DNA from 3 places in the Teredinibacter haidensis genome. Region 1 is predicted to be linked to each of the others. Evidence: predicted binding sites of a transcription regulator. Region 1 holds the regulator's gene; each other region holds the start of a gene.
What was found. Region 1 encodes sigma-54, which starts transcription at its own class of promoters, with help from an activator protein. Its sites were predicted from a motif close to TGGCACANNNNTTGCNNT; they were not measured.
Positions count from the first base shown of each region.

Region 2: H5715_RS09705 (HesB/IscA family protein) is a predicted target of sigma-54. The motif match lies at 3,311-3,328, and genes of this name have one in related genera.
Region 3: H5715_RS18075 (isoamylase early set domain-containing protein) is a predicted target of sigma-54. The motif match lies at 2,716-2,733, and genes of this name have one in related genera.

Region 1 covers NZ_CP060084.1:3,294,862-3,301,272, forward strand. Annotated here, with positions in the region: gene lptC (LPS export ABC transporter periplasmic protein LptC) at 1-271, shown strand, start outside; gene lptA (lipopolysaccharide transport periplasmic protein LptA) at 285-797, shown strand; gene lptB (LPS export ABC transporter ATP-binding protein) at 816-1,541, shown strand; gene H5715_RS13155 (RNA polymerase factor sigma-54) at 1,724-3,214, shown strand; gene ptsN (PTS IIA-like nitrogen regulatory protein PtsN) at 3,399-3,851, shown strand; gene rapZ (RNase adapter RapZ) at 3,941-4,813, shown strand; gene H5715_RS13170 (HPr family phosphocarrier protein) at 4,854-5,123, shown strand; gene mgtE (magnesium transporter) at 5,214-6,411, shown strand, end outside.
Region 2 covers NZ_CP060084.1:2,484,114-2,490,524, reverse strand. Annotated here, with positions in the region: gene nifE (nitrogenase iron-molybdenum cofactor biosynthesis protein NifE) at 1-605, shown strand, start outside; gene nifN (nitrogenase iron-molybdenum cofactor biosynthesis protein NifN) at 612-1,994, shown strand; gene H5715_RS09715 (NifB/NifX family molybdenum-iron cluster-binding protein) at 1,997-2,458, shown strand; gene H5715_RS09710 (NifX-associated nitrogen fixation protein) at 2,489-2,965, shown strand; gene H5715_RS09705 (HesB/IscA family protein) at 3,378-3,701, shown strand; gene nifU (Fe-S cluster assembly protein NifU) at 3,646-4,683, shown strand; gene nifS (cysteine desulfurase NifS) at 4,685-5,893, shown strand.
Region 3 covers NZ_CP060084.1:4,420,006-4,426,416, reverse strand. Annotated here, with positions in the region: gene H5715_RS18095 (AraC family transcriptional regulator) at 1-523, shown strand, start outside; gene H5715_RS18090 (RNA-binding S4 domain-containing protein) at 841-1,053, shown strand; gene H5715_RS18085 (VF530 family protein) at 1,133-1,366, shown strand; gene H5715_RS18080 (FKBP-type peptidyl-prolyl cis-trans isomerase) at 1,413-1,898, shown strand; gene H5715_RS18075 (isoamylase early set domain-containing protein) at 2,266-2,571, opposite strand; gene H5715_RS18070 (hypothetical protein) at 3,160-3,684, shown strand; gene H5715_RS20110 (PEP-CTERM sorting domain-containing protein) at 3,665-4,048, shown strand; gene H5715_RS18060 (aldo/keto reductase) at 4,242-5,159, shown strand; gene recQ (DNA helicase RecQ) at 5,178-6,411, shown strand, end outside.

The DNA of each region.
Region 1 (6,411 bases):
GTGGAATAATGTACGTATCTGGCAATCGGAAACGCTGAGCAACATCCAGCCGACAGAATTGAATACCAGCTCACTCACAATAAATCCCGCAGAAAAAGTCGCGTACACGCAAGAGCCTGTTAAAATACACTCGGCCTACGGCGAGATAGATGCCGTGGGTATGACCGCAGATTTTCGACAACGAAAAATCAAACTCCACAATAAAGTGAAGGCGATTCACAGAAACCCTACGCAAGCAAACCGAGATGATACTGAATCACTACCTGAATAATTTCGCTTGCCGAATGTTTAGCACTATTTTGCTGATATCCATGGGCGGCAATAGTCTCGCCCTCCCCAACGACCGCTTTCAAGATTTAAGTATTCAAGCCGACAGCGCCGAACTGGATGACCAAAACGGCACGACCACGTACGCCGGCAAGGTTATTGTGGAACAGGGCAGCATGAAAATTACGGCAGCGAAGGTCATTATCTACGGCCGTAACGACAACTATTCCATGGTTGTCGCCACAGGAAAACCCGCTCGCTTGAGCCAAATCCCAAAAAAGGGTCAGGAGGCAGTTACAGCGCAAGCTAATCGCCTTGAGTACCGCATTACCGATGAAACCCTGTTTCTGATTGATAACGCAGCATTTAAACAGGAAGGGACCAGTCTGAGCGGCAACCGCATTGAATACGATGTTAAAAGAGCCGTGGTAAAAGCGGGCGGAAAAAGCGATGCTTCCGGCGATGACCGCCGGGTAAAAATGGTCATCCCCCCTAAAGCCCTTTCCACTGAAGAACAGCCGCAAGAATAACGAGAACCCAACACCCCAATGCCTAAACTACACGCGCACCACCTAGCAAAGAGCTACAAAGGCCGCAAAGTTGTAATCGACGTTTCCATCTCCGTGGAGGATGGACAGATTGTCGGTCTACTCGGCCCCAACGGGGCCGGAAAGACCACCTGCTTTTATATGATTGCCGGTATCGTTAAGGCAGACCGCGGCGATATATCCATTGGCGATACCGATGTAACCCATATGTCTATGCATGAACGAGCCCGCCAGGGCTTGGGTTACCTGCCCCAGGAAGCATCCGTGTTTCGCAAGCTGACCGTCGCCGATAATATTATGGCGATTTTAGAAACCCGCAAAGACTTGCGCCGAAAACAGCGCCATGAAGCCATGGAACAGCTGCTCAATGAGTTCCACATTCAGCATATTCGCGACAGCTTGGGCATGGCCCTCTCCGGCGGCGAGCGCCGCCGCGTTGAAATTGCCCGCGCTCTCGCCACCGAGCCACAATTCATATTGCTCGACGAACCCTTCGCCGGAGTGGATCCCATCTCCGTCAGTGATATTAAGCAGATAGTCCAACACTTGAAGCAGCGCGGTATCGGCGTACTGATTACCGACCACAACGTACGTGAAACCCTCGATATTTGTGAAAAAGCCTATATAGTATCTGAAGGGCACATTATTGCGGAAGGAAGCGCAGAAGTCGTTCTCAGTAACCAAAAGGTACGTGAAGTCTACCTTGGGAAACACTTCACGCTATAAGTCGCGCCAATACTTGACATTACCCGCCAGCCAGCCATATCTACCGGCACAATCTTTGCTTTAAAAGGATTGATTGTCCCGACGGCGGAGACTAAACTACGTCTAATCCGCACCGACTCCGAGCAAGCCCAAATGCCAATTGGTGCCCGATCTAATTTTCACGGGAAGTTAGTAGTCGCCATATGAAGCAGTCCCTCCAACTAAAGCTCGGCCAACAACTCACCATGACACCGCAGCTGCAACAGGCCATCCGTCTCTTGCAGCTTTCCACGCTGGATCTTCAGGCAGAAATTCAGGAAGCTCTCGACTCAAACCCAATGCTCGAGACCTCCGAAGAGGGTGAAAATACCGGTACCAGCGGAGAGCAAAGCGAAACGCCAAATAGCCAGAGTCAGGAAGCCAGCCCGACGAATAGCGACGACAAGCCAGAAAAGCCCGATACCGACTGGAACGAAGATAACATTCCCACCGATCTCGCCGTCGACACCAGTTGGGACGACATCTACGAGACCGCACCCAGCGGCTCAGGCCTTGCCAAACCAGACTCGGATGACTACGATTTTGAATCTCGTCGCGGCACAGCCGAAACCCTGCAAGACCACCTGCACTGGCAACTAAACCTTACTCCCATGTCGGATCTGGACAGGGAAATAGCGGAAACGATAATCGACGCCGTAGAGCCGAACGGATTGCTGGGGCAAAAGCTGGATGACATGTTCTCCGGCCTACAAGCTCACCACGAAGAGCTTGAGATGGACGAAATGCTGGCAGTTCTACATAGGGTTCAACAGTTCGATCCTCCTGGCGTACTCAGCCAGGATATCCGCGAATGTCTGCTAACTCAGCTGCGACAGTTGCAAAGTGACACCCTTGATATTACCCACGCCAAAGCTCTGGTTAATGATTATTTGGACCTGCTCGGCGGCCGCGACTTCAAACAACTGATGCGAAAACTGCGCATAAAAGAGCCCGAACTACAGGCCGCCATTCGCGTCATTCAAAGCCTAAACCCACGCCCAGGGGAATCCATAGGCAGCGACGAAACCGAGTATGTCGTGCCAGACGTTTTCGTCAGCAAAGTGAATAACCGCTGGATGGTACAACTCAACCCCGATATCGCACCCAAGCTGCGCATTAATACCAGCTACGCCTCCCTCGTCAAACGTGCCGACTCCAGCTCAGACAACACCTTTCTACGCGACAATCTGCAGGAAGCCCGCTGGTTTCTGAAAAGTCTGCAAAGCCGCAACGAAACCTTACTCAAAGTATCCACCTGTATTGTGGAAAAACAGCAGGGCTTCCTCGACTACGGCCCGGAAGCAATGAAACCCATGGTGCTGCACAACGTCGCTGAAATAGTGGAGATGCACGAATCCACCATTTCTCGTGTAACCACCCAAAAGTATATGCACACACCCCAAGGTATTTTTGAGCTGAAATACTTTTTCTCCAGCCACGTCGCCACCGATTCAGGCGGCGAATGTTCCTCTACCGCCATTCGCGCCATCATCAAAAAACTTGTGGCGGCAGAAAACCCACGGAAACCGCTAAGTGACTCTAAAATTACTGGACTGTTAGCCGAGCAGGGTATTAAGGTAGCGCGCCGAACCATTGCAAAGTATCGCGAATCCTTGCACATACCACCCTCGAATGAACGCAAGCGACTGGTTTAAATTCAAGGCTTTTTTGATTTCTGTCCTGATAACGACTTGGAACCTCAATGAATGCTGGTAGAATGCGCGCCAGTTTGCAGCTCCGGGTCGCAAACATGGGCGTTATCGCTCCTGTTTCCGCCTTATACCTCCTAAAAGCGCTTACTACGCGCGGCTGGAAAGGACACGTAAAAACGTTATTACTATGCAGATATCAACCATTCTTACCGATGAACGCTGTAAAGCCAAAGCTACCGACGCCAGCAAAAAGCGTGTACTGGAAAGCCTAGCCAGCCTATTCGCCAGCGACCTACCCGATACAGACGAAACCACCATCTTTCAATGCCTGATCGCCCGCGAACGCTTAGGCTCGACCGGTATAGGCCAGGGCGTCGCCATCCCCCACTGCCGTTTATCCGCTTCGAATCAAACCCTCTGTGCTTGTATCACTCTCGATCATCCCGTCGATTTTGATGCCGTCGATGGAGCCCCGGTAGATGTTATTTTCGCCATCCTTGTCCCTGAAGATGCCGAAGACTCACACCTTCAAACTCTCGCCACCCTTGCCGAAGCCTTACAGAATCCGAACTTCACACGTAAACTAAAAGCCTGCAGCAGCAATGAAGAATTGTTTCGTGTCGCGGCTGGTGTAAACTGATAACCATCTAATATCAGTAAAATTACACACTGCGGGTAAGGGTTTACCCGTACAACGCTTACGATTTTATCCCCCTTTGGTATATACCCATGCGCCTGCTTATACTCAGCGGAAGATCTGGCTCAGGTAAGAGTTCTGCTCTACACCTCTTGGAAGACGAGGGTTTCACCTGTATTGATAACTTACCCGCCAACCTGCTGCCCGCTTTAATCGAGCAGATCGGCGACCGCATCAGCAGTGAAGAGCAGCGCTTTGCGATAGGGATTGATGCGCGCAATATCTACGGTGACCTCAGCAAACTCGCCGAGCTGATAGATAGCTCCGGTATTGAACGCAGTGAATACCAAATTGTTTTTCTCGACAGTTCCCGAGAAATACTGCTTAAGCGCTTTAGTGAAACCCGCCGCAGACACCCGCTCTCCGATGAGTTTATCGGTTTGAACGAAGCCATCTCACGGGAAAAAAGCATACTGCAGCCCATTGCCGCCGCCGCAGATGTCACCATCGATACCAGCCACCTGAGCCTGCATGAGCTGCGCAGTGCCATCAAACATATTGTCGTGGGTTCTGACACCAAAGGCATGGCACTAATGTTTAAATCCTTTGGCTACAAATACGGCGTACCTGTCGATGTAGACTTTGTCTTTGATGTACGCTGCCTGCCCAACCCTTACTGGAGTACCCAATTGCGAGACCACACCGGGCTGGAACCTCCGGTAATAAGCTTCCTCGACGCAGAAAACGAGGTGGAAGAAATGTATAACGATATTCTGCAGTTTGTACGCAAATGGATCCCACATTTTGAAAGTAACAACCGCAGCTATTTAACGGTCGCCATTGGCTGTACCGGCGGTTGGCACCGCTCTGTCTATATGTGCGAAAGACTCGCCAAAACACTTAAAGGCGACTATACCAATGTACAAACACGCCATCGCCAACTGGAAAATGTACCCGGTCATTAGGGTCGGCTCGTAGACCCTAACACGGAGCAGTGGAAACTCTATGCAGGAAAAGCAGATTCAAATTATCAATAAACTCGGACTGCACGCCCGGGCTGCAACAAAGCTGGCCAACCTATCCAATCGTTTCTCTTCCCGTATTGAAGTTGTCGCTAAGGGAAAAGCTACCGACGCCAAAAGTATTATGTCTCTGATGTTATTGGCCGCGTCCAAGGGCACAGATATTACGCTGCGCACCGATGGTGAAGACGAAGAAGCCGCAATGGGCGCCCTAATCGAGCTTATCAACAATCGTTTCGACGAAGCCGAATAATACATTTCAAAATTAAGTGATTTGCGGAAGCCTTTGAAAAGGCTACAATTTCCGCAACTCAAAACACTCGACCCAAAATCGGACAACGCAATGCCGCAGGCCGTCGAACATATCGAAAACCAACCTCACGCCCACCTAAGCAAGGTGCAGGCGCTGCTGGACAGCGGCACCTTCCGCCAGGTTCGACGCATGCTTAATGGGTTGCGCCCGGTGGAAATCGCGCGACTCATCGAATCCTCCCCGCCGGCCTCGCGAACCGTTCTGTGGGAACTGATCGAAAAAGATATTTCCGGTGAGGTGCTGGAAGAGCTGTCTGTTGATGTACAGAGTGTCTTCCTCAAGAAGATGGACACCGAAGAACTGGTGGAGCTGACCGAAGGCCTAGATACTGATGATGTCGTGGATATCCTCCAGCAGTTCCCGGAAAAGGTTATCCAGGAAGTACTGGAAGCTATGTCCGACCAGGATCGCGGCCGTATTGAGGCCGTAATCGCCTACGACGAGGAAACCGCCGGAGGCCTGACCAACACCGATACCATTACCGTACGTCCACGTTTCACATTAGACGTCGTACTACGCTACCTACGCCGCCACACCGAGCTGCCGCCATCTACCGACAGCCTTATTGTGGTCAACCGCAAAGACGACTACCTGGGCCTGCTACCGTTGAGCACACTGCTCACCAACGACCCCAGCGTAACCGTGCGCGAAGTTATGGTGACCGATACCAACGCCATTCCCGCCGGCATGTCCGATAAGGACGTCGCTAAACTGTTCGAACAGCACGACTGGGTCTCCGCTCCTGTCGTGGACGATCAGGGCAAGCTGCTGGGCCGAATCACCATCGATGACGTGGTAGACGTAATTCGCGAAGACGCCGATCACTCATTGATGAGCCTCGCAGGTCTGGATGAAGACGAAGACACCTTCGCCACCGTTGGACGCTCCATCCCGCGTCGCGCTGTCTGGCTGGGAATCAACCTGCTCACTGCCATTTTGGCGTCCTCCGTGATCAGTCTATTCGATGCAACGATCGATAAAGTCGTAGCGCTCGCGGTTCTAATGCCCATTGTCGCCAGTATGGGAGGGGTTGCCGGTTCGCAAACCCTTACCGTGGTCATTCGCGGTATGGCACTGGGCCATATTGGTTCCAGCAACCTGGGCTGGTTACTCTCCCGTGAGGTGCGGGTAGGATTGGTAAACGGTGTGCTCTGGGCTGCAGTGATGGCGGCCCTTGCTGCCTGGTGGTTTGACGATATCACCATAGCCATTATTTTAAGTACCGCCA
Region 2 (6,411 bases), 810 kb from region 1:
GGTTCGAAGGTAGTTTTTACGGAATCACGGATATGTCTCAGGCCCTACGCGACATCGCCAGCAGTATTAATGATCTAGATTTAATTGCCAGAACCGAAGCGCTCATCCAGAGGGAAGAAACAAAGATTCGTGAAAAAACTCAGGCGTTGCGGCCTCGCCTGGAGGGCAAGCGAGTGCTCCTATATACCGGTGGTGTGAAATCCTGGTCCGTTGTTTCCGCCTTGCAGGAATTGGGGATGAAGGTCGTGGCAACTGGAACACGAAAGTCTACAGAAGAGGATAAAGCCCGTATAAGGGAGTTAATGGGTGACGATGTGAAAATGCTGGATGAAGGCAATCCCAAAATACTGCTGCAAACTGTTGCTGACTATAAAGCCGATATTCTAATCGCTGGAGGGCGCAATATGTATACAGCATTAAAAGCTAAGATGCCTTTTCTCGATATTAATCAGGAACGAGAGTTTGCCTATGCCGGTTACGAGGGAATATTGGAATTAATACGTCAGCTGTGTTTGACTCTGGAAAATCCTGTATGGAAAGCGGTACGCAAACCTGCACCCTGGAATAAGCTCTGCATGGGCGAAGTCTTAACAGCAAACGGATAAAGAGCAATGGCAGGCATCAAAAAACGAAAAAAGGCTCTATCGGTTAACCCGCTAAAATCCAGCCAGACGGTAGGTGGTGCTTTGGCGTTTTTGGGTTTAAACAAAAGTATCCCGCTCATGCACGGCTCGCAGGGCTGTACAGCTTTTGCAAAAGTGTTTTTTGTCCGTCATTTTCGTGAGCCTATACCGATCCAAACGACGGCGATGGATCAGGTAAGCTCCATAATGGGGGCAGATGAAAATATTATCGAAGCCTTAAAGACCATTAGCGAAAAAAGCAGGCCCGCGTTGATTGGTTTGCTTTCTACAGGATTATCTGAAACTCAGGGCTGTGATCTGAATCGCGCTATTAAGGAGTTTCACAAAACCTATCCGCAGTTTAAAGATGTGATCGTTGTACCGGTTAACACTCCAGATTATGCCGGTTGTTTTGAAAGTGGTTTTTCGCTCGCGGTAAAAGCTATTATCGAACGTGTGGTGCTACAGGACCACAGTCGTGTTGGACTGCGAAAAAAACAGGTGAACGTTTTGTGTGGTGGTAACTTAACGCCGGGGGATCTGGAGTTTATCAGCGAGAGTATTGAAAGCTTCGGTTTAAGACCGCTGTTAATTCCCGATCTGTCCGGCTCACTAGATGGTCATCTCGATGAAGACGATTTTAATCCGCTGACGTCCGGTGGAGTATCTGTTAATGATATTAAAATATCCGGTGAAAGTGTCGCAACTCTAGTTGTGGGGGAAAGTATGATAACGGCAGCTGCGACGTTGCAGGAAAGAACGTCAGTACCGGAATTTCATTTTGGCCACCTAATCGGACAGGACGCCGTAGACGATTGGTTTATGGTACTCAGTGAAATAAGTGGACTGGACGTGCCGATCAAATGGCAGCGGCAGCGTAGCCAATTACAGGATGCGATGCTGGATACTCACTTTATGATTGGAGACTCCCGCATTGCCATCGCGGGTGACTCTGATCTGGTGTTGGGGTTCGATAGACTAGTGAGAAGTATGGGCGCACATACGGTCGCTGCTGTGGTGCCTGCTCGTGCCTCTGACAAAAATAGCGCGTTGATTCAAACTGATTTAGATCGTATAAGCGTTGGGGATCTTGATGATGCAGAACAGTTGGCAATGTTGAACCGTGCGCAGTTATTTCTAGGTAGCAGCCATGCTGTGGAATCGGCCAGGCGCTTGGGTATTCCGATTTTGAGAATGGGCTTTCCACAGTACGATTTTATCGGTGGGTTTCAGCGCTGCTGGTTTGGATACCGTGGAACTCAACAGACATTATTTGAGTTAGCCAATCTGCTAGTTGAAAATCACAAAGGGGTCCAGCCATACGAGTCTATATTATCGAAACAATTCGAAGAAAAGGACTTGAGGCACTAGCAATGGCAAGCCTGACGCGAAAACTTAGTGTCATCACCAGCAATGATATTAAGCCAATTTTAAAAATTGCTTTTGCGACAGATAATAATCGAATGGTGAATCAGCATTTTGGCTCCGCGAAAACATTTGCCATTTATGGCGTTAACTCAGAAGCTTCAAGCCTGCTAACCATTGCGGAATTTTGTGATATTGGCGTGCTTGATATGGAAGATAAGCTGGTGCATAAGTTGGAGCTGTTGGACGACTGTGTGGCGGTATATTGCCGCGCGTGTGGCGCGTCGGCAGTAAAGCAGCTACTTGAACGCAATATTCAGCCTCTGAAAGTACCGGAAGATATCGCAATTAAGCAACTGCTGAAAGCGTTTCGACAAGAATTGAATGAACGGCCCTCATATTGGCTAGCCAAAGCGATTTTACGCCAACGCTCGGCTGATCGTATTGGCTCCTGGAATCTGGAATACTAACGATGGTTTACGTGTAAAAGGACGGTAACTATGGGCGATGATGTAAACGCTGTTATAGAAGAGGGTGCAGTTGTACTGAACGATCCCTTTATCAAGCAAATGATTATTCAGTTACGAGCAGTGGATAGCTACGGCACCTACGATACATGGAGTGATGCCAGAGTGTTGGACCCTATGATCCTGACAAAAGCGCGAAGGCGGGAAATTCCATTAGTCGGTGATCCAGATGAAACGACTGTCTCGAGAGTAAAAGCCTTTTACAATGGAATTTCTCAATTGATCGAAAAAGAAACCGGTATTATGGCCGTTCCCGTAGTCAATTTGACATACGAGGGGTTTGGTCGAGTGCTGATTACGGTTGGAAAATTGGTTGTGTTGGATAAAATTCAGCGCGATGTCCACCGTTTTGGTTTCGAATCACCGGAAAAGTTGATAGCCGCTGCTCATATCCTGTTGAATAAAGCCATCAAATTAGTCAATGACTACCGCGAGGTGGCAGAATTATAATACTTTGTGTGTGGACAGAAGAATAATCCCCGCTCACGGTAAATTCAGCACGCGGATCCGTTCAGCGATACTGCTTATATCCGTAGTTTTAGTAGAAAAAACATAGAAAGCCTTCCAACACTTTTCGCGAAGTGCAACTAGAGCGTTTTTATTCGTGAATCACGTTATGGGGTGGGTTGCAGTAGTCCGTAACCCACCCACTTTTTATTATCCCTTGTGTCTAATCCCTCCGTTGTCTGTCGTAAAACCTACAAATATTCAAAATAGATTCGTTACAGTTCCTCCACATGAATCGAGGCTATGGATAAGGTGTTGAATATTCAGCGCTTTTTAACCTTTATGTGGTGGCACACCGCTTGCAAAACAATCCTCGTATTCAGTAACTAAAGTTTCTGCCAAAGAGGAAAGCCATATGATTTCGTTAACGGGTAAGGCTGTAGAGGCAGTCGACAGATTTATTATCAGCGCTAAAAAGCCTATTGCTGGATTGCGTATCCAAGTTGAAGGTGGTGGTTGCGCGGGGTTTAAATACACTTTGCGGCTTGAAGAATTGCCGGCCGCGAATGACCAGCTTGTAGATTGTGGAGGGGTAACTGTGTTGGTAGATCAAGCCAGTGTTCCATTGCTAAAAAACGTAACCGTAGATTTTATAGAAAGTGTTGAGGGTAGTGGGTTTAAGTTTGAAAACCCTAACGCTAAAACGTCTTGCGATTGCGGCGATTCGTTTACCTGCTAATGACGCCGTTAAGGCTCAGATATACCGAAGCGAGGAGTTTTTTATGTGGGACTATTCGGAAAAAGTTAAAGAACATTTTTACGAGCCAAAAAATGCGGGTGCTGTTGTCAATGCCAACGGTACCGGTGACGTCGGCTCGCTGAGCTGTGGAGATGCGTTAAGGCTCACGCTAAAAATCGAACCGGAGACTGATATTATTTCGGCGGCTGGCTTTCAAACCTTCGGTTGTGGTTCCGCGATCGCCTCATCATCGGCTTTAACCGAAATGGTTAAAGGCTTGCATATTGATGACGCGTTGAAAATCAGTAATCAGGATATCGCCGATTATTTAGATGGTTTGCCACCGGAAAAAATGCATTGCTCGGTTATGGGGCGTGAGGCACTACAAGCGGCAATTGCCAACTATCGAGGAGAAGAAATCGAGGATGATCACGAAGAAGGCGCACTTGTCTGTAAATGTTTCGCTATCGATGAAGTTATGGTTCGCGATACGATAAAATCCAATAGCCTTTCTTCTGTGGAAGATGTCACCAACTATACTAAGGCCGGAGGTGGTTGTTCTTCCTGCCATGAAAAAATCGAAGAAATTCTGGTAGATGAAATGGCCGAGCGTGGCGAAAAGTTTACACCAGCCCCCATTGCTGCTACCAAGAAAAATATTGTGCACTTGAATAATGGTCCTGTAGTGAAAATACTGGAACCCGAAAAGCCAGCAAAGATGACTTTGGTGCAGCGCATTCACAAAATCGAGGCGACATTGGATGATATTCGCCCAACGCTACAGCGCGACCATGGCGATGTTGAGTTGCTGGATGTTGATGGTAAAAATATCTATGTCAAGCTGGTAGGTGCCTGCGTAGGTTGTCAGCTTGCTACAGCTACTGTTGGCGGTATACAGCAAAAGCTAATGGAAAGTTTGGGCGAGTTTGTAAAAGTTATTCCGGTTGGCGAGGAAAAACTCACAACGCTTATGGGAGCCTGAAATGAATGATATCTACTTGGATAATAATGCTACTACGATGGTTGATCCTGCTGTGGTCGCGGATATGCTGCCCTATTTTACCGAGCAGTTTGGTAATCCGTCATCTTTACACAGTTTTGGCAACAAAGTGGGTTTTGCGATAAAGAAGGCTCGTAGCAGTATTCAAACTCTCTTGGGGGCGGAACATGATTCGGAGATAATATTTACCTCTTGTGGTACTGAGTCCGATTCCACCGCTATTTTGTCGGCGCTGCGTGCGCAGCCTGAACGTAAAGAAATTATTACTACGGAAGTAGAGCACCCTGCTATTTTAACATTATGTGAAAACCTGGAATCCCAGGGGTATACCATTCACCGTTTGAAAGTGGATAAGCGAGGCCGTTTAAACTTGCAGGAATATCAAGTATTGCTGTCGGATAGGGTCGCTATCGTTAGTGTTATGTGGGCCAATAATGAAACCGGTACACTATTTCCTGTCGAAAAAATGGCAGGAATGGCGCAGGACGCTGGTATTATGTTCCATACAGATGCGGTACAGGCCGTGGGGAAAGTACCTGTTAATGTAAAAGATTCTGCCATTCATATGCTGTCTCTTTCTGGGCATAAATTACATGGACCAAAGGGCATAGGTGTACTTTACTTAAAGCGCGGTACTCGATTCCGCCCCCTGTTGCGCGGTGGGCATCAGGAGCGCGGTCGTCGTGCTGGTACTGAAAACAGCGCAGCGATAGTTGGTCTGGGTAGAGCTGCCGAAATAGCTCTGAAAAACATGGCTCTGGAAAATACCTATGTGAGTGCATTACGCGATAAGCTACAAGAAGGGATTTTATCTCGTGTCCCCAATGCGTTTGTAACCGGTGATACGGAAAACCGTTTACCCAATACCGTAAATATCGCCTTCGAGTATATAGAGGGCGAGGCTATTTTGTTGTTGCTGAATAAATATGGAATTGCTGCCTCGAGTGGCTCGGCTTGTACCTCGGGCTCTCTGGAACCCTCCCACGTCATGAAAGCGATGGGTATACCCTATACTGCGGCACATGGCACCGTAAGATTCTCGCTTTCTCGCTATAACTCCGAGGAGGAAATTGAAAGGGTAATTGAAGCTGTTCCTCCCATTATTGCCAGGCTTCGAAAGTTGTCACCCTATTGGGCGGACAGTGGGCCAGAGCAAGAACCAGAAAAATCGTTTGCACCGGTTTACGCGTAAGAGTTTGTTTGCAGCAGTGCGAGATGGGTGTGTATTGACGTCTTGCTTTTTGGCCGCAGTAATATGACGACCTCTGTAGCATCGATTGTTCAGGTTTGGCATGTCTCGCAGACGTGCCTGTTGCGCGATGTAAATTGAAAAACACTTAGTTTCGTTAGTTTATCGGGGATTAACTGGCTTTAGTTATACCCATTCTATCTACCATTGACTGCCGTTAGCAGGCCTTTGGAGAAATTATCTGCGTTGCCTGCACGGTGAAAAAAGGCTTATTTATTTGCTATAAACTTCGCTCTTTCGTTCACTTTTATCTTGCGCGGAGGGGCGTGTTTAAGTTTTCCAGTAAGCTGCTAGCAATTGCTCAACTTTGGGTTGTTTGCCGTACATACTCCCCCGAAATTTTGAAGACTGGCACTACTCCAGTATTTTTTTGGTTTATGGGCCAGCCATAGGCTGTTGCGATTTTAGCTTTCGGTGATGCTCTCATGGTCTAGCGTAATACCGAACAGCCCAGGCTAGGA
Region 3 (6,411 bases), 1.1 Mb from region 1:
CGAGCCGAGCGATATCCGCTATTGCGCTGTCGCCGCCCCCATTTACTACCTGCTCTGCCAGCTCTACTACGAGCCCAGCAGCAGCATGCGTAAATCTCCCATCCGACAACTAAAGCAGTATTTAAACCAGGCGCTGGGAAAACGCCCCAGTCAAAGCCGCAGCGAAATGGACCAAACCCGCCGCCTGGAAGGTATGTTTAACGAGCTTCAACAGCAGCTACACGTAGACTGGACCGTTGCCGATATGGCCAGCCGCATACACTACTCTGCGCCGCACCTGCACCGGCTCTGCCAGCAGGTTTACGGACAAAGCCCAATGCAACGGCTAATCAGCCTGCGCATCGAGCGCGCCCGACAACTACTCACCGATACCAACTGGCCGCTGGTACAAATCGCCAATACCGTTGGCTATCAAGACGTTTTCAATTTTTCAAATCGTTTTAAAAAGGTAGCAGGTATATCCCCCTCCGGGTATCGGCAGCAACGGGTTAAAAACCAACATAGCGAGGCAAAACAGCCCTAGCAGAAAAAACGCCTACCTACGCACAGGCCTAATTTCGGCATTTTTAAATTTCTTAATATCCGTGGCCATTGGTGTAAAATCTCGCCTGGCTTCTTTTCTGCCACTTCGGGATCACTTATCCAATCGCTAGATGGTCTATTATCAATGGTGTTTTTATGCCCGCCCCTAGGGCAGAGGGCAAGTAACTCAAAAAGCATCGAAGCCATAATTACGCATTTTTTATAGGCGTTTTTTTACAGTAACCAAGCCACCCTACGGCAAAAAACCCTAGTTCTTCAGCACTGTACGTTTATTAACGTTAACGAGATGACCAACCAATGAAAGAAGTCAAAATTTCAAAAGAATTTGTTGAACTCTACAAAATATTAAAATTTGAGGGGCTTGCTTCCAGCGGCGGCGAGGCAAAAACCGTAATTCACGATGGGCAAGTGTTGGTGAATGGTGTTGTAGAAACCCAAAAACGAAAGAAAATTGTTGCCGGTGACACTATTGAATTTATGGACACTACATTAAAGATTGTGCCGCAATAAACATCAGGCCAACACGCTCCAGTTATCGGGGTGTTGTTGTGCAAGCTAAAAATTAAAGTACGCGTGAGACCTAAATTCTATGAGCGATAAGCAGAAAAACAATCCCTTGCACGGCGTTACACTTGAGAAGGTTTTAACCCTATTGGTGGATCGCTATGGCTGGGAAGGTCTGGCTGAGCGAATCAATATCAATTGTTTCAAGAGTGAGCCCTCTATTAAGTCGTCTCTAAAGTTTTTACGTAAAACGCAATGGGCTAGAGACAAGGTTGAGCGCTTGTATATATCAACATTCGAAAACTCAGCCCCGCAGTAATATTTATTAACGGTATAATCGCCTTTTTTGATCGAGAGTTATTCATATGCACGTTACCGAAAATACGGTTGTCAGCTTTCACTACAGCCTCAGCGAAGCCGGTGGAGAAGAGCTGGAAAACAACCGCGATTCTGTCCCCATGGCCTATCTCCACGGGCATGGCAATATACTCGCAGGGCTGGAAGAAGGCATGGCCGGGCTCGCAGTCGGCGAGAAGAAGTCCATCACCCTGCCGCCCGAGCAGGCCTACGGCCCGCGCCGCGAAAACGCCTCGCAAAAGGTACCCATTAAGCATTTAGCGGGAAAGTACAAACGCCTGCTACCAGGTATGATCGTGAAGGTTAATACCGAAAAAGGTGTTATTAATGCGAGCGTAATTAAAACCGGCTTAAAGATGGTAACGATCGATACAAACCATCCATTTGCCGGTAAAACCTTAGCTTTCGATGTCGAAATTATCAGTATCCGCCCGGCAACAGACGAAGAAATAACCCACAAACATGCCCATGGTGAGGGCGGGCATCATCACTAGCGATCAGGCAAACCCAATCAAATCCAGGTCTGCTCTGCCTGAACCAAAACGTTTATTGGCAAGGCGCACACCTTAGCCCTTAGCAAAGACGTGCAACGTAAAAAAGGGTGTTTTGGGCTCGCCCTTCGGGGCTTCCTCGCCCAATTGTTCAAAAAGAGACAGTGCGGAGACAAGGAAGGCCCAGAGGCCAAAATAACATTAAACTTAATCAGGGTTTTCTTAAGTAACCTCCCCCTCAAAGCAGGCAGGTTACTTCAACAGCTCATGACACGCGTTGAGAAAATTCAATTTATAATTTGATTGCACTTATCGAGTGCTAATTTGAAACGCGCGACTTAATTCAGGGCGTTAATGCAAACAATAGGCTTTAAACCACAACAACCGAATTATCCGCACCACAGCTGTTGGGCACGTATTTATCCGCATCGTAATCATTTTCCCATTGCTCGCCATCAAGGACGTAGCGATACTCGTATTCCTGCCCTGTCTCCAAATCTAAAGTCGTCGCATAGGAACCATCTTTTTGTTTACGTAGAGGCGTGGTTGAATAGTCCCAACCGTTAAATTCCCCTGCCAGATAGACCTTTTTGGCGTCTACGACAAGTGGATCTGGCGCGATAAATTTTACTTTACACACGGGCTTAGACTTTAAATAACGCTTGTTCAAACTCATACCAAAAGCTCCTTGATCGAAAAGAATGGCTAAACTCTAGCACCAATTAATCACACTACTGAGTGTTGAGCAGTATGCGCTAAAAATCAAAAATATGGACCACAAAACAATAAAGATGTCGTCTCGATTTACGACATTCATTTACGAGCAATATTTTTGCCAACGTTTTTCGCAACTTAAATAACGGTAAAAACCTGAAAAGTGTATTTTTCTTCTTCGCCATAGCATACATTCGCTTGCGTTAAACGCTACCCGCTGTCGCCACGTCAACAAACTAGCGAGGCCAACCGTCTCTGAACGTTAGACATTCACGCTGACAAGGCGAGGGCGACTCACGAGATATTGTCAGAGACCACTCGACGTTGCTTGGGCTTTATTAGGGTAATGAAAGACCTCCTCATTTTGCTTTAACATTAGAATTACCTCTCCCAAACCCACGGCACAAAAACAAGGTCCATAACGTCGTAAAAATTGACAACTACCGGCCGCCAAGCCTTATGTATCAAGCAGTTCAGGGAAATGGTTTACTACTTGCCTTCAACTCACCACCTCTTTTTTAGCTACAACAAACAGTATAAGGAATACAACATGTTGAAATGCAAAATAGCCGCGGCTTTAGTCGTAGCGACCTTTACCGCAACGGCGCATGCCACTCCAGTCGTAATGGAAGGAGACTATGTATACACCGCAGTGAGTGACAACGGCACCCTCGGTTACGGTGGTACAACTTCTCCAGGCATCGTGCACGATGCAAGCGGTACAGGATCCTGGCCTATTGATGATTACCTAACGCCAGGAACCCCATTTGAAGGTTTTTATGTATCATCAAATGAAACGGGCATCCTAGGTAACAACAACGATGACCTTTCCAGCATCGGCATGACCTCAATAACCGACACTTCCGGTATTAGCGCTTACGACCAATCTGTTAATTGGCAGGGTGCATTCAACGCCCTCTTCGCGTTGGAAACAGACACTTACTACAACGATGGAGATGAGCGCATCACGATGACAACAACGCTAACCGCGTTGGCAGATTTGACCGCTGTAAGCTTTCTGCGCGTTTTAGACCCCGATCCCGATCGAATTACTCATGGTTCATGGTCCCGGTGACGCAAGCAATGGCCTGGCTGCAGAAGACTGGGTACACTCGGAAGGAACGGGAACCGGTTTAACCATCGGCCTGTACTCAGATTCCGCGGTTGCTCATAACACTGGCGTATCCGACGATTGGAGCATTGACCCTCAGTTTTACTTGAACGGTACCGACGAAGGCAATGGTGATCACACCATCGGCCTCGCGTTTGATATCGGCGATCTGCTCGCAAATGAAGTCATCACGTTCACCTATAGCTATGTTATGGGCGATAGTTTAGAAAATGTCGATATTCCCGTTGATGTTCCAGAGCCTTCTACACTCGCTCTGCTTGGCCTTGGTCTGGCATCTCTGGGCCTGAGCCGCCGCAGAAAAGCGTAAAAATAGTCCACAAATACTTTACGCAGCCCGAAATGCCAGCGCCTTGCTGGCATTTCTTCTATTGAAGCGCCGCTATGCGAACATTCGGCACATTACCCCCTCCCCTACGACTTACACCCCAAGCGCGAGATCGGCCAGGAACATCACGCCGTAGCTGTTACAATGGCGGCCCATTTTCATACGAGATACGACTATGACTCTTTCCCGCACGCGCATGTCGACCCAAGGTCCCGAAGTTTCCCGCTTTATTGCCGGGTACTGGCGATTAAAATACTGGGGTATTAGCGATCAGGAATTAGTCAGTTTTATCGAACAGCATCTGGAGATGGGCATCACAACCGTTGATCATGCAATGGTATACCGCAGCGAGGAGCCTTTTGGGCGCGCACTTAAGATCAAGCCAGAACTGCGTCAGTCGATGGAAATCGTCAGTAAATGCGGCATTCGTCCTGCGGGCTTCGGCCCTATGGGTGCCAAGGCCGTCAACCATTACGACAGCAGCAAAAAACACATTATTGCCTCCACAGAGACCTCCTTGCAGCATCTGGGCACCGACTACCTCGACGTACTGCTTATCCACCGCCCCGATTACCTGATGAACGCAGAAGAAGTCGCCGATGCCTTTCAAACCCTTAAGCAAGCGGGCAAGGTAAAGTATTTTGGCGTTTCCAATTTTTCCCTCCACCAATTCGAACTGCTCAATGCCCACGTTAAAAGTTTTACGCCAGAGGGCTTGGTTACCAATCAAGTAGAGTTTTCCCCGTACAATCTAGATGCGCTGGATGAAGGGTTTTTCGAGCAGGCATCGCTGAATCAGATCACTCCCATGCTGTGGAGCTGCTTGGCCGGTGGCCAACTAATGCAGCCCGAAGACGAAAAGGGCAAGCGTATCCAGCAAGCCTTGCAGATCGTGGCAGACGAACTCGGCTTGAACGAGCTGGAACCGGTGATTTACGCCTGGGTACTTGGGCTACCCTGCCCCACACTCCCGTTACTTGGCACCAGCAAAATCGAGCGCTATAAAATTGCCCTGCAAGCGCAAAGTATTGAGCTCAACCGCGAGCAGTGGTACCGCATTTGGGAAGCCTCCAAAGGTCACGCAGTACCCTAGGGGCGGCTACCTTTAACAATGCAAGAGACTCCGCTGCAAATACTGCAACATACCTTTGGCTACGACAGTTTTCGCGAGCCACAGGAAAGCATTATCGACTGCTTATGCAACGATGGTGACGCACTGGTCATTATGCCGACCGGCGGCGGTAAATCTCTCTGCTATCAAATTCCCGCGTTGGCCCGCCCCGGTGTCGGTGTCGTTATCTCACCGTTAATTGCACTGATGGAAGACCAGGTAAGCGCCCTGCGCGAGCTGGGGGTAAACGCGGGTTATTTAAATTCCACGCAGGATTGGGAAACCACCCGAGAAACAGAAAATGCCATTCGCAATGGTGAAATCGACCTGGTCTATATCGCCCCAGAGCGTTTAATTCAGGAGCGCACAATAGCGCTATTGCAGCAATCTCCCATCGCACTGTTCGCCATCGACGAAGCCCACTGCGTCGCCCAATGGGGCCACGATTTTCGCGCAGACTATTTAAAACTGAATATTCTGCACGAACTTTTCCCACAGATTCCCCGCGCCGCCCTAACGGCAACCGCCGACGAACGCACACGCGCCGACATTATCGAACGCCTTCAGCTGAGTGAAGCACAACAATTTATCAGCGGCTTTGACCGCCCCAATATTCAATATCGCATACAACAAAAAAACAAACCGCGAACACAACTGCTACAGTTTTTGCGCAGCGAGCAACAGGGCAACGTCGGCATTGTCTATTGCCTGTCTCGAAAAAAAGTAGACGACACTGCCGAATGGCTGACACAACAGGGTTTTAACGCCCTGCCCTACCACGCGGGAATGAGCGGTTCCAATCGCCAGCACAATCAAACCCGTTTTTTACGCGAAGACAACATTATTATCGTTGCCACCATCGCCTTCGGAATGGGCATCGACAAACCCGATGTACGCTTCGTAGTGCACCTGGATTTACCGAAAAGCGTGGAAGCCTACTACCAGGAAACAGGCCGCGCCGGGCGCGATCGAGAACCGGCAACAGCGCTTCTACTTTACGGCCTGGAAGATATCGTCAAACTACGACAAATGATGGCCGGCTCGGAAGGCAACGAAACGTTTAAGCGCCACGAGCAACAGCGCTTAAACGCCATGCTCGGCCTGTGTGAAATCACAACCTGCCGCCGCCAGGTGTTATTGCGTTATTTTGGTGATGAACTGGCAGAACCCTGCGGCAACTGCGATAACTGTATCGACGCACCCGACACCTGGAATGCCAGCGAAGCCGTACAAA